One region of the Paenarthrobacter sp. NPDC057355 genome, then DNA from elsewhere that is predicted to be linked to it. Evidence: predicted binding sites of a transcription regulator. Region 1 holds the regulator's gene; each other region holds the start of a gene.
What was found. The regulator LexA, encoded in region 1, represses DNA repair genes until DNA is damaged. The targets are predictions, from matches to a motif close to TCGAACANNTGTTCGA.
Positions count from the first base shown of each region.

Region 2: ACFUOZ_RS16430 (shikimate dehydrogenase) is a predicted target of LexA. The motif match lies at 2,077-2,092, and genes of this name have one in related genera.
Region 3: ACFUOZ_RS13310 (LexA family protein) is a predicted target of LexA. The motif match lies at 2,263-2,278, and genes of this name have one in related genera.

Region 1 covers NZ_JBHVAL010000013.1:46,679-51,399, reverse strand. Annotated here, with positions in the region: gene hflX (GTPase HflX) at 1-483, shown strand, start outside; gene ACFUOZ_RS14545 (ATP-dependent DNA helicase) at 476-2,536, shown strand; gene lexA (transcriptional repressor LexA) at 2,541-3,284, opposite strand; gene ACFUOZ_RS14535 (LysM peptidoglycan-binding domain-containing protein) at 3,631-3,990, shown strand; gene ACFUOZ_RS14530 (histidinol-phosphate transaminase) at 4,070-4,721, shown strand, end outside.
Region 2 covers NZ_JBHVAL010000016.1:76,325-81,045, reverse strand. Annotated here, with positions in the region: gene ACFUOZ_RS16440 (MFS transporter) at 1-1,014, opposite strand, end outside; gene ACFUOZ_RS16435 (IclR family transcriptional regulator) at 1,215-1,985, shown strand; gene ACFUOZ_RS16430 (shikimate dehydrogenase) at 2,184-3,101, shown strand; gene ACFUOZ_RS16425 (bifunctional sugar phosphate isomerase/epimerase/4-hydroxyphenylpyruvate dioxygenase family protein) at 3,101-4,721, shown strand, end outside.
Region 3 covers NZ_JBHVAL010000011.1:22,782-27,502, forward strand. Annotated here, with positions in the region: gene ACFUOZ_RS13300 (sugar porter family MFS transporter) at 1-664, opposite strand, end outside; gene ACFUOZ_RS13305 (LacI family DNA-binding transcriptional regulator) at 802-1,821, shown strand; gene ACFUOZ_RS13310 (LexA family protein) at 1,818-2,249, opposite strand; gene ACFUOZ_RS13315 (dihydrofolate reductase family protein) at 2,440-3,033, opposite strand; gene ACFUOZ_RS13320 (hypothetical protein) at 3,138-3,569, shown strand; gene ACFUOZ_RS13325 (GMC oxidoreductase) at 3,721-4,721, shown strand, end outside.

The sequences.
Region 1 (4,721 bases):
CCCACCCAACTGGTAGAGGCCTTCCGGTCCACGCTGGAGGAAGTGGCTGACGCGGACCTCATCCTGCATGTCGTGGACGCTTCGCACCCGGACCCCGAGGGGCAGATCGCCGCAGTGCGCGCTGTCTTTTCCGAGGTGGATGCGCGCAAGGTTCCCGAAATCATCGTCCTGAACAAGGTTGATGTGGCAGACCCCTTCGTGGTCGAACGCCTCAAGCAGAAAGAACCCCGGCACGCCGTGGTTTCCACCCGTACGGGCGAGGGAATCGCTGAACTGCTGGAGGACATCAGCCAGTCCATTCCGCGCCCGGGTGTTCGGCTCGAGCTCCTGATTCCCTACGATCGCGGCGAGCTGATCAGCAAGCTGCACAGCTCCGATTCGGAGATCCTCAGCATTGACCACGAGGAACACGGCACACGGATCGTGGTCATGGTCCGTGAAGGACTGGCAGCCGAACTGGAGTCATTCGTCAGCAATGGTTGAGAAGGTGGCGGCGGACGCCGTCGAGTCGGTGGGGGAGAAGACCACCCTCGAACTGTTGGACCGGGCTGTGGCCGGCATGGGCGGGCAAAGCCGTGCCGGCCAGCACGAAATGGCCAAGCACGTAACCCGGGCCATCGAAAACGGGGAGCATCTGCTGGTCCAGGCGGGAACGGGAACAGGTAAGTCCTTGGCTTACCTGATTCCGCTGATCGCGCATTCCATGGACAGCGACAAACCGACGCTCGTGTCCACCGCCACCTTGGCTCTCCAGACCCAGATTGTCGGCAGGGACCTGCCGCGGTTGCTGGAGACCATCAACCCCGCACTCGAGCGGCCGGTCAACGTGGCGCTCGTGAAGGGCCGTGCCAACTACGTCTGCCTGCAGAAGCTGGAGGGCGGCTTTCCCAGTGAAGAGCCGTCGGAGGGCCAACTGTTCTCCCTGGGCGAGGACACCAGTGTTCCGCACTTCGCGGCATCCATGGGAGGACCGCAATCACAACTGGGCAAGGAAGTTGTCCGCCTTCGTGAATGGGCTGAAAAGACAGCCACAGGCGACCGCGATGAACTGATGCCCGGCGTCACGGACCGGGCCTGGCGACAGGTGTCCGTGACGTCCATGGAGTGCCTGGGGGCCCAGAAATGCCCTCTCGCGGAGGAGTGCTTCAGCGAGCTCGCCCGGGCCCGGGCCGCTGAGGCCGACGTCGTCGTCACCAACCACGCCATGCTGGCCGTCAGTGCCTTCGAGGGACTGGCCGTCCTGCCCGAATACGATGTCGTGGTGGTAGACGAAGCCCACGAACTGCAGGACCGCGTCACCGGCGCGGTTACCGGGCAGCTGTCCGTGGCCATGGTCCATGCCGCAGCATCGAGTGCACGCAAACACACGGCCATTACGGTCGATGCCCTGAACGCGGCCGCGGACCGCCTTGATATGGCTATCGCGGGAGTTCCCAACGGGCTGCTGCCCGGCGGGCTCAACGACGAACAGCTTGACTGCCTGGACCAGCTGCGCGACGCCACACGTGCCGCACTGTCCGACTCGAAGACCGATGCATCCAACGCGGCCGACGGCGGCCGCCAACTGGCGCGCTCCCGGCTCATGCTCATCCTTGAGCTGTGTGAGCGGATGCTTGCCGCCAAGGAGAACCGAGAAGTGGTGTGGTTCTCCCGAAACAGCACCTTTGATCCCCAGCAGGGCTACTCACAACCAGACGAGACTGCTCCGGCGCTCATCAACATCGCGCCCCTGAGCGTGGCGGGCCGGTTGCGCGAGGGTTTGTTTGCAGGACACACGGTGGTGCTGACATCGGCGACACTGGCCATCGGCTCCGCTTTTGAGCCCGCCGCGGGTGGGCTGGGACTGATCGGCGACGGCGCCCCGAGCTGGACGGGAATCGACGTCGGCTCGCCTTTCGATTACCCCAAACAGGGGGTGCTGTACGTGGCTAAGCACCTTCCCAAGCCAGGCCGGGGTACATCCCCTGAGGCCCTTGATGAACTGGAAGATTTGATCCGGGCATCGGGTGGGGGAGCCCTGTGCCTGTTCTCATCACGGCGGGCAGCCGAAGAAGCGGCCGACGCCATGCGCCTGCGCCTGGACGTGGACATTCTCTGCCAGGGTGAGTCCACTATGGCCGCCCTGGTCAAGCAATTCGCCGATGAGCCGGATACGTGCCTTTTCGGAACCATGTCCCTGTGGCAGGGCGTGGACGTGCCAGGCGGTTCATGCCGCCTGGTGGTCATTGACCGGATTCCGTTCCCGCGGCCCGATGACCCCCTCATGACTGCCCGCTCCCGTGCGGTGGCGCAGTCCGGCGGCAACGGATTCATGGCGGTTTCGGCCACCCACGCTGCCATCCGGCTGGCGCAGGGCGCGGGGCGCCTGATCCGTTCAACGGGGGACAAGGGGGTAGTGGCCGTCCTGGATTCACGGCTCTCGACAGAACGGTATGGAGGGTTCCTGCGGGCCGCTCTGCCTCCCTTCTGGGCCACGACGGACCGTTCGGTGGTACGTGGGGTCCTGGAGCGCCTGGAATCCGCCCGGAAGGCCTGAGAGGCTAGATGGAGCGAAGTACGGACACGACCTTGCCCATGATGGTGGCTTGGTCGCCGAGAATGGGTTCGTACTGGGTGTTCTGGGGCAGCAGCCAGGTGTGTCCGTCCCGCTGACGGAACGTTTTCACGGTGGCCTCATCATCGAGCAGCGCCGCCACGATGTCGCCGTTGATGGCATCGTTCTGACGGCGGACAACCACCCAGTCGCCGTCGCAGATGGCGGCATCGATCATTGAGTCTCCTGCCACTTTGAGCATGAAGAGCTCACCGTGTCCCACGAGTTGCCTGGGCAGCGGGAGCACGTCCTCAACGGTCTGGTCGGCGAGGATGGGACCACCTGCTGCAATGCGGCCGACCAACGGAACCATGGCGGTGTCGCTGGCGCTTACCAGTTCGGTGACGGCCATGCCGCCGGCGCTTCGCAGCGTTGCCGGAGCCTCGACGCCCGGGATCGGGCCGCCGTCGAGGGTCAGGGGCATCAACACTTCCATGGCGCGGGGTCGTTTGGGGTCCCGGCGGAGGTAGCCAAGTTTTTCCAGCTGTGACAGCTGGTGCGTCACGCTGGACAGGCTGGCCAGTCCTACGGTGTCGCCAATCTCGCGCATGCTGGGCGGATAACCGTTGTCATTGACTGACCGCTGGATGGTCTCCAGGATCTTCTTCTGACGTACGGTCAGGCTCTTGGGAGTCTTTTGAGGCTGTTGGCTTCGCAGGGGTGCCCCGCCGCCTGTGGCTTTTGCTGCCATGTTCGCCAATGCCTTTCCTTCCGCCCCGAAGAGAGCCGGGGATGCAGGGCCTGGAAAAAATGTCAGACCCTCCTGTTCCACTGAAACAGTGCTGTTTCTTCACTCAAACGTAGGGCAGGCACAGGCGTTTATCAAACATTTGTTCTAGCGAGTCTCGACACCGTTCGTTGATAAGTGCTAAAAATGTCATAGCAAGGTTCGAATATGTGTTCTATAAACCTCGCGCTGACGGTGGATGTTCGAACAAGCCGTTCGAACATCCGGCGCCGCCGGGAGGAACACAATGAATTGGCAGCGCTGATCCGGGACTTCCGGAGCGGCGCAATAGCTCAGAAGGGCTCAGCTCATGTCCGCAATCACTTCGTTCGCTGATTTCCGCACCGCTCCGGCGCCCGCACGTCTCCGCCTCACCCGCCGAGGCCGCATGGTCTTCTTTGGTATCCCGGCCATGCTACTGGTGGCTGCTCTCCTTAGCCTCGCAGGGGTTATCACCTCGCCGGCAAAGGCTTCCGACTCCCAGGCGCAGTTGCAGCCGCCCGTTGCGGTGTCCGTGACAGTGCAGCCCGGCCAGTCGCTGTGGGGTATTGCCGGCGCTGCGGCTCCGGAGCGGGACCCGCGTGAAGTCATTGCCGAAATCATCCAGCTGAACGACCTCCGTGGTGGCCGGATCCTTCCAGGGCAGCAGTTGTTCGTGCCGGCCCACTGATGCCCGCAATACGCGTGTCTTTCCTCTGCCCGTACGTCACAGTTACTCGGCAGTCGCGGTGGCCCCTTAAACTGTTGTAGTGAGTGAGCAGCTTGAGCGACTTGACCGACTTCCCCTCCGGACCAACCTGCGTGGATTGAGCCCCTACGGCGCACCGCAGCTCGATGTCCCCGTTTTGCTCAACGTCAACGAAAACACCCATGGCGTCCCTGCTGATGTGCAGGCGGCCATTACGGAGGCAGTGGCCGCCGCCGCCACTGGCTTGAACCGCTATCCGGACCGCGAATTCACCGACCTTCGGGTAGCCCTGGCGGAGTACCTCGGCCACGGCCTTTCTGCGGACAACATCTGGGCTGCCAACGGCTCCAACGAAGTCCTGCAGCAAATTCTCCAGGCATTCGGCGGCCCGGGGCGCAAAGCCCTTGGTTTCCCTCCCACGTACTCCATGTACCCGTTGCTCGCCAGCGGAACGGACACTGAGTACATCCGTGGCGTTCGTGCCGACGACTACGGACTGGATGCGCAGTCGGCAGCCCAACAGGTCCGTGAGACCGGGGCCAACGTCGTCTTTCTGTGCTCGCCGAACAATCCAACGGGCACAGGTTTGACTCTGGATGTGGTTGAGGCTGTGTATGAAGCCGGCGAAGCAAGTCAGGCCATCGTGATCGTGGATGAGGCCTACCACGAGTTTGCCCACGACAACACTCCCAGTGCCCTGACCCTCCTGCCCG
Region 2 (4,721 bases), on a different contig from region 1:
CAGCGGGACATTGCCGGACTCGAGGGTCAGGAGGAACACCGGGGTCATGATCGCGCTCGCGACGGCTCCATAGATGAAGACGGGTTTCCGACCGATCTTGTCCGCCAGCATGCCGAACAATGGTTGGGTTCCGAGAGCAACCACGTTGGCCGCAACTACCAGCCACAGGGTGATGGTGCTGTTGACGTGGGCAACGTCCTGGGCGTACTTGATGGCCAAGGTTCCAAATACGGTGCTCACTGCGGCGATGAACGCACAGCAGACTACGCGGAGAACGTCGCGCCAGTGCAGGCGCAGAAGGTCGGCAACGGGGAGCTTGGAGATTTCGTTGTTCTTCTTGGCTTCGGCGAATGCCGGCGGCTCGTGCAGGGTGCGGCGAATAAAGAACGCCACCAGTACTACTACGGCGCTGAGCCAGAACGGGATACGCCAGCCGATGCCGTACTTGATCTCGTCCGGCAGTGCCACCACTGGAATGAAGACAAGTGCGGCGAGGATCTGCCCGCCCTGGGTGCCCGTCAGGGTCCAGGAGGTGAAGAAGGAACGGCGGTTGTCCGGGGCATGTTCCAGCGTCATCGAGGAAGCGCCGGCTTGCTCGCCTGCGGCCGAGAGGCCCTGGCAAAGACGGGCGAGCACCAGAAGGACAGGAGCCCACCAGCCGATGGTCTTGAAGTCGGGGAGGCAGCCGATCACGAACGTGGCAGCACCCATGAGCACCAGGGTGAACATGAGGACCTTTTGGCGTCCGATCCTGTCACCGAAGTGGCCCAGGATGATCGCCCCCACGGGACGGGCGACATAGGCGAAGCCGAAGGTCGCGAAGGACATGATGGCCGCATTGGCGTCGGCGTCCGGGAAGAAGACGTGCGGGAAGATCAGCGCTGCGGCGGATCCAAAGATGAAAAAGTCGTAGTACTCAACGGCGCTGCCAAGGAAGCTGGCGAGGGCTGCTTTCTTGGGAGTACCCGTCGTTGATGCAGTGCCGGGCGTCGCTGACGGCATTGTTTGGCTCATGGGAGGTTCCTTCTGTGACAACGGTGTCGCGGGTGAAGCTGGAAGGGAGTGGCGAGCGAGGTGCGGCTGGCTGCTCCGAAAGTAACCACATGGTGAGAGCTACTTGTGCAATACAGCAATAGTGGCTGTGAGAGCGGTCACTTGTCAATAGTTGTCGCCACTATCTAGAAATAGCTCTCACTATGTGAGAGCATCGAAACATGAGTGTGAAAGAGGACACAAAGACCGACATGGTCGGCAAAGCCCTGAGTCTGTTGGTGCTGCTCGGTAACGAGCCAAAGGGCGCAAGCGCGGCCGACCTCGCCCGCAGCGCGAACCTGCCCTTCAGTACTACCTACCGCCTGCTGGGTTCGCTGACCCGCGATGGCTTCGTGGATTATGAACCGGACGGCCGCCGCTACCACTTGGGTCTGAGGGTCTTCCAGCTTGGGCAGAGGGTGTCAAACCATCACGGCTTTGCGGCCACGGCGCTTCCGGTGCTGCAGCGGGTCACCGAGCGCACTCACGAGGCAACCATCCTCTCGGTCCGCGATGGCGATCATCATTTGACGGTCAACAAGGTGGACGGGCCCAAGACCTTCCGGGTCACCAGCGACCCGGGTCACCTCGGCGCCTTGCACACAACGTCGGTGGGCAAGGCGATCGTGGCATTCGAAACCGAGCTGGAGCGGAAGCGCCTCCTTGAGGAGCTTCCCCTTGAGGCCCTGACTGAGCATTCCATCACGGACCGGGACAAGTTCCGCGAGGAAATCGAGCAGGTCCGCCGCCAGGGTTATGCCGTGATGGACGAGGAAAACGAGATCGGTATGCGCGCCGTCGCCGTGCCGGTCCTCAACTCGCAGGGTCACGCCTTCGCTTCGCTGGCCGTCGCGGTCCCTGTGTTCCGCCTGACCATGGAGGAACTCATTGCCCACGTCCCAACGCTCCAGGAAGCAGCGGCTGAACTCGCGGCCCGCCTGCCCCAGCGCTGACCCAACTAGGTGACAGCAGCCGTCCCTATGAGCGCTGGGTGGAACGTTTGCTGTCACCTAGTTGGGTGCGCACGCTGGAAATGTTCGCGATAAGAACAAGCGTGCGGAATATGAACAACTGTAGTAATCTGGATAACACCGCAGCCGAAGCGTCCCTGAAACGCCAGGCTGCGGGACTGAAGTAAAAGGAGCTTGAGGATGAGCAACCGAGCCGAATCCGTTCTGGTGGGCCTGATTGGTGAAGGCGTCATGCCCTCGCTCACTCCGCCCATGCATGAACGCGAGGCCGATGTGCAGGGCCTTCGCTTGCTGTACCGCCCCATCGACCTGCTGGAACTCGCATTGCCGGCCACCGCCGTCGGCGATCTCCTCACAGCAGCCCGGCGGATGGGCTTCAACGGCCTGAACATCACGCACCCCTGCAAGCAGCTGGTGCTGGGTCACCTTGACGAAATTTCCGACGACGCCGCTCGCCTGGGCGCCGTCAATACGGTCCTGATCCAGGACGGCCGGTTCATCGGCCACAACACAGACTTTTCCGGCTTCGGTTCGGCGCTCGCCGACGGACTTCCCGGAGCCAAGCTGGACCGGGTGGTCCAGTTGGGCGCTGGAGGTGCCGGTTCCGCCGTCGCCTACGCGCTGCTCAAAGCCGGAGTAAAGACCCTGGACCTCGTGGACATGGATTCCGCGCGTGCGGCCGAGCGTGCCGCGGAACTTGGCAGCCTCTTCAATGAAGCCACAGTCACGCCGCGGGGCCTGGACGAGCTGCCTGGGCTGATGCCCCTCGCCGACGGACTCGTGCACTGCACCCCGATCGGCATGGCCGCCCACCCCGGCCTGCCGCTGGATATCGCGCTCCTGGAACCCCGCCACTGGGTAGCGGACATCGTCTACCGCCCCATCGAGACGCAACTGGTCCGCGAAGCGCGCGCCAAGGGTTGCGCAGTGCTCGACGGCGGCCGCATGGCGGTTGGGCAGGCGGCCGACGCCTTCAAGCTCTTCACCGGAAGGGACGCCGACCGTGACCGGATGCGCGCGCACTTCCTGGAACTGATCGCCTTGGAAGACGCCGCAGCCTCGCTCACCGCCGGCACCCTCGCAAAGGCGGCCCACTGATGCGTACCGGAATAGCCACTGTCTGCCTGTCCGGCACCCTGAAGGAGAAGATGCAGGCCTGCGCCATCGCGGGCTTCGATGGCATCGAGATCTTCGAGCAGGACCTCGTCACGTCGTCATTGAGCCCTGAAGATGTGCGCAAAATGGCCGCTGACCTCGGCTTGGGCCTTGACCTCTACCAGCCGTTCCGCGATTTCGACGGCGTCACTCCGGACCTGCTGAAAGCCAACCTCAAGCGCGCGGAAGCCAAGTTCAAGCTGATGGCCCGCCTTGGCATGGACACCATCCTGGTCTGCTCCAACGTGGCGACAGCGACCATTGACGATGACCAGCTGAGGGCGGAACAGCTCGCTGAGCTCGCCGGACTGGCGGGTGACCACGGAGTCAAGGTTGCCTACGAAGCTTTGGCCTGGGGCAAGTACGTCAACGACTACGAGCACGCGTACCGCTTGGTCGAGATGGTCGACCACCCCAATCTGGGCACGTGCCTGGACTCCTTCCACATCCTCTCCCGCGACTGGGACACCGCGCCGATCGAGGACATCAACGCGGAGAAAATTTTCTTCGTCCAGGTAGCGGATGCCCCCAAGCTGAGCATGGACGTGCTGTCCTGGAGCCGCCATTACCGGGTTTTCCCCGGAGAGGGCCAGTTCGAGCTCGCCAAGTTCATGGGCCACGTGGTCCGCGCAGGTTACACCGGGCCCGTCTCCCTGGAGGTCTTCAATGATGTGTTCCGCCAGTCGGACGTGGAGCGGACCGCCGTGGATGCCATGCGCTCACTCATCTGGCTGGAAGAACAGAGCGCCAAGTGGCTGGCAAGCACGCCGGCGGCTGACGCGGCAGCAGCCCAACAGAACGCCCGCCGTCGTTATCCCATGGAACTGGCCACGCTGCCCAAGGTGAACGAGCCCGCCGGGTTCAACTTCGCCGAGGTCAAGGCCGACGACACCGCCCAACTGGAGAAACTCCTCGGGCAGCTGGGCTTCGAGTTCGAGGGCTGGCACCGCACCAAGGACGTCCAGTTGTGGACCATGGGCCAGGCCCGGGTGATCATCAACGAGCAAGCGGCATCGCACACGGAACCGGCTATCGCCGCTTTGGGGTTCGACGTCGACTCCCCGGTAATTGCCTCCGCCCGGGCCCAGCAGCTCAAGGCCCCTGTGGTCGCCCGCAAGGTGCAGGCGGACGAGGAAGTGTTCCAGGGCATCTCAGCACCGGACTCCACCGAGATCTTCCTGTGCCAGGGAAACCCGGACGGTACGGCGGCGTGGACCCACGAATTCGGCGAAGGGCTGGAGCACGTTTCGAGCGGCACATCAGCCGTGATCGACCACGTGAATTTGGCCCAGCCGTGGCAGCACTTCGACGAAGCCGTTCTCTTCTACACGAGCGCCCTCGCCCTGGAGCCGCAGCCGTTTGCCGAGGTGCCCAGCCCCAGCGGCTTGGTGCGCTCGCAGGTCATGCAGACCAGCAACGGGGCAGTCCGGCTGGTGCTGAACCTGGCCCCCGCGCAGCAGGCCGAAAAGGCACGCAAGACTTATCAGGAACACATCGCGTTCGCCGTGGATGACCTCGTGGCGACAGCCCGGTCAGCACGGGACCGTGGCCTCGAGTTCCTGC
Region 3 (4,721 bases), on a different contig from region 1:
AGCGCCCCTTGGAAATCAACCAGCGAGGCGATTCGGGCATCCGGAGCATGCCGAAGAACAGTGCGATGGCCGGCAGCGCGGCGACGGCCAGCATGACGCGCCACACTCCCCCGAACTCTCCCCAGATGTTGCCGATAATGGCGTTGACCACGAAGGCAGCGAGCTGGCCGATGACGATCATGAGCTCGTTGCGCCCGGCCAGCGAGCCACGGATCTCGTAGGGCGCCAGCTCGGCAAGGAACACGGGCACCACGGTGGACGCTCCGCCGACAGCCAGGCCGAGAATGACGCGCCCCAGGACCATGACTTCAAAATTCGGGGCAAAGACGCAGGCGATGGTCCCTGCCAGGAAGAGCACCGCGAGCAGGAGGATCGACTTCCGGCGGCCCCATGAATCCGACAGCCGTCCGCCTCCCACAGCCCCGGCCGCTGCGCCGAACAGCAGGGAGCTGGTGACAATTCCCTCTGTCAGTGGCGTCAAGCCGAGGTCGGCCGTCATAGGCCGGAGGGCACCGTTAATGACACCCGTGTCATAGCCGAACAACAGTCCACCGAACGTGGCCACCAAAGCTACGAGGCCAAGGCGCTTTCGATGCGGACCGTTGGTCAGCGGAGGAAGAGCAGCCCCAGGGGCGCCTTCCCGCTGCAATTGCGTTGCAGACATCAGGACTCCTTTGTCAGTGTGTTGCGGGTCATACATATCCGCTCTGGATCCAGACTAACGCGCGAAAGTCTTAAATGTAAGGTCAAACTAACAAACACTTCATTTTGTCCTTTCTGTGACGTGGGAGGATGGAGGGCATGGCCCCCGACCGCCCATACCGCCCCGCAACGCAAAGTGACGTCGCCCGGGAAGTGGGCGTCTCCAGAACGCTGGTGTCATTCGCTTTCCGGGGAGCCCCTGGAGTCAGCGGCGAAACCAAGGAGGCCATCTTCGACGCCGCCAAGCGTCTCGGGTACCGCCCCAACGCGGCAGCCGCCGACCTCGCACGCAAGCACCGTTCCGCCGTCGGGCTTTACTTGATGGATATCCGCAACGAGGTCTACGCCGACATCCTCAGCGGCGTGCGCATGGCCCTTCCATCCGAGGGCAACCGCCTGATCCTGAGCGTATCCCGCTCCGTGGACGGCGTTGACCGGGGCGCGCTGGAGTCCCTCATAGAGGCCCGGGCGGGGATCATCATCGCCGCGACGCTGCTGGATTCGGACGAACAGGTGCAGGAGTTGGCACAGATCGTGCCACTGGTCAGCGTCACCCGGCCAGTGCCAGGCGTAGACAGCGTGTACTCGGATGATGTCGTGGGTGCGGTTGCAGCGACGGAGCACCTGCTCGGCCTCGGACACCAACGCATCGCCCATGTGGCAGGGCCGGCTTACGACGGGCACACCGTCCGGCGCCGCAGTTACCAAAAGACCATGCGCGACGCCGGACTCAAGCCCCTGACATTGGCGGCCGAAGACTTCACCCAGGAAGCGGGACAGCGAGCCGCCACCGTCCTCCTGCAGCAAGCCGACCGGCCGACCGCGATTTTCACGCACAACGATCAACTGGCCCTGGGTGCCCGCGAAGCCGCCCATGCGCTGGGGCTGTCCATCCCGGAGGACCTGTCACTGGTGGGCTACGACAATTCAAGGATTGCCAAGCTGCATGGCATCGATCTGACCACGATCGACCTCCAAGCAGTCGCCCTGGGCCGGGCCGCGGGCACCACTGCACTGGAACGGTTGAAGAATCCTGACGCTCCGGCCGCGGACCAAAAGCTGACGCCCGAACTGGTGATCCGCAGCTCGACGGCGCCACCCCGGACCCAGTACAGCTAGACGTGATGCAGGCACGTCGTCGCTACGCCCCAAATGGTCAGTTCCGACAACGCCGCCACCCTAATGTCGGCAAAGCTGGGGTTATCCGCCTGAAGCACCACGCCCGCGGTGGTGATGCGCAACCGTTTGATGGTCAGCTCACCATCCAAAACAGCGACGACGACGGAGCCGTCCTTGGGCTCCAACGCCCGGTTGACGATCAACTCGTCACCGTCGCTGATTCCGGCGGCTTCCATGGACTGCCCGGTAACACGCACAACGAAAGTGCTCGTGACGTCCTTGATCAGATGCTCATTGAGATCAATCCGGCCATCGAAGTAGTCCTGCGCCGGTGAGGGATACCCCGCCGCCACAGACACAGGAGCCAGCAGCACCGACATCAAGGACAAGCCCGCATCTATCACGCGGGGGCCGACTATCACGCCCACAACACACCTTTATTCGAATATATGTTCGATACTTGAGTGTACAGCGATCGGCGGACATTCGGCGCGGTTTTGGCGAGTTCGCGGGAACGCTGCGAGCTCGCCGGGAAGCTTCCAGCGAACTGGCAGCTTTCCCGCGAACTCGGCGCCGCGAACTGGGCGCTGCGAACCGGCGCCGCGTGCCAGGAGTCCCCTACCCCACCTTGTAGCGAAGGTGCGAGACCAAGCTGGTTCCCCGGACCTCCAAAGGCTCAAGCTTCAGCTCCCCCACCCCATCCAGCAAGCGCTCGCCGCCGCCCAGAACCACAGGCGCGACGTGAAGGCGCAGCTCGTCGATCAGGCCGGCTGACAGGAACTGCCTCGCCGTCGAAGCGCCCCCGGCTATGGCAACGTTCTTCCCGCCCGCAGCTTCCTTGGCGCGCGAGAGCACCGATTCGATGTCGTCATTGACGAAGTGAAACGTGGTGCCGCCTTCCATCACCAGGGGCTCGTGTTCGTGCGAGGTCAGAACGAAAACCGGCGCATGGTAGGGCGGCTCTTCACCCCACCAACCGCGCCATTCCTCGTCCCAGAGCCCGTCGCCAGGCCCGGCGAACATGTTCCGGCCCATGATGTACGCGCCGGCTTCGAGTATCCCGGCCACCTCGGTTGCGTTGATGTCGCGTTCTTTGAACTGCCAACGGTGCAGCATTTCGCCGCCTTCACCGAGCGGTTGCTCCATGCTCTGGTGAGGACCGGCAACGAAGCCGTCAAGAGACACGGTGAGATCACATGTAACCAGGGTCATTCGCCCATCCTGCCATCGCTCCAGGCAGCACGACCAGACCCTATGCGGCGGACCCGGCTGGTCCTACCCTGAAGCTGTCGGCACGCACCAAGAAGAAGGCGGTCATGGCACGTCATCCGGAACCCACGCTGGAGCAGCTCAACGTCCTTGTTGGCGCCTGGGAGACCACTATCCCCACGGCAAAAACCCAGGGCCGGACTACCTTCGAGTGGCTGGAAGGTGGTGGCTTCCTGATCCAGCGCTCCACAGTCCAACGGCCGGAGTACCCCAACGCCGTCAGCATCATCGGTACAACCGGCTCCGACGGGGCATTCCAGCAGCACTACTTCGACTCGCGCGGGGTCGCGCGGATCTACGACATGACCCTCAGTGACGGGGTGTGGACGCTCTTCAGGGACGGACCGGACTGGCCCCAGCGCTTCATTGGCCGGTTCAGCGAAGACCTGAACACCATCACAGCCCGTTTGGAGCGCGGAACGTACCCGGGTGGACCGCTGGAGCACGACTTCGACATGGTTTACGCACGGATCCAGTGACCGCCGGGTAAAAACAGCATTAGTCCACCTCATTTACAGATCCACTGCCCGGTGGGAACATAAGGCCCATAGTCCGCGGAGGCAACGCCCGGCCACGCCCGGCGCCCTCTGCCGCTGCCATGTAGTCAGCTCTCCTCTGAGAGGAACGGCCATGGGTCGTCTGGGGACCGGGAACAGTGGGGATGCGGGTCCTGAACCCGCTGATGATCCCCGGCGCCACACCACGGACAGCATCGAGAAGGTGGATGCCGTGGTGGTGGGATCGGGATTTGGCGGCTCGGTAGCGGCCCTGCGGCTCGCCGAAGCCGGACAGTCCGTGGTGCTGATGGAACGCGGCAGACCCTACCCGCCCGGGAGTTTTGCCCGGACGCCGTCGGAGATGGGCAGGAACTTCTGGGACCCGGACCGCGGCTTGTACGGCCTCTTCGATGCGTGGACCTTCCGCGGCACCGAGGGGCTGGTCTCCAGCGGTCTTGGAGGCGGCTCGCTCATCTACGCGAATGTGCTCCTGCGCAAGGACGAGAAGTGGTTCGTCAATGAATCCCCCGTCCCAGGGGGCGGTTACGAGAATTGGCCGTTCACAAGGGCCGATCTTGATCCCTTCTACGACGCCGCTGAAGCCATGCTGCAGCCCGTCCCCTACCCGTACCAGGACACGGCCAAGACCATGGCCATGGAGAAGACAGCGGCGAATCTGGGCCTTTCCATCACCCGGCCCCCCATCGCCGTCACCTTCTCCACCGGACCAGGCGCAGCGCCCCGCACCAACCAAGCACTCCCGCTCCCCCACTACGGCAGCATCCATGGTCCCAACACTGTGCGGACCACCTGCACCCTCAGCGGTGAGTGCGACATCGGCTGCAACGCAGGCGCCAAGAACACCCTGGACCACAATTATCTGTCCGCGGCAGCCTTCAACGGCGCAGATGTCCGCACCTTCCACGACGTTCGGGGAATCCGTCCCCTGGCTCCCGGCACGGATGACGGCGGTTACGAGGTCCGGTATGTAGTGCATGATCCGGACAGCAAGGGCGGGCTGCTCACCGAACGCATCATCCACTGCCGCCGGCTCATCCTGGGCGCGGGCACTTTCGGGACCAATTTCCTCCTGCTCCGCAACCACGGCTCCCTCCCGGCCCTCAGCGACGCGCT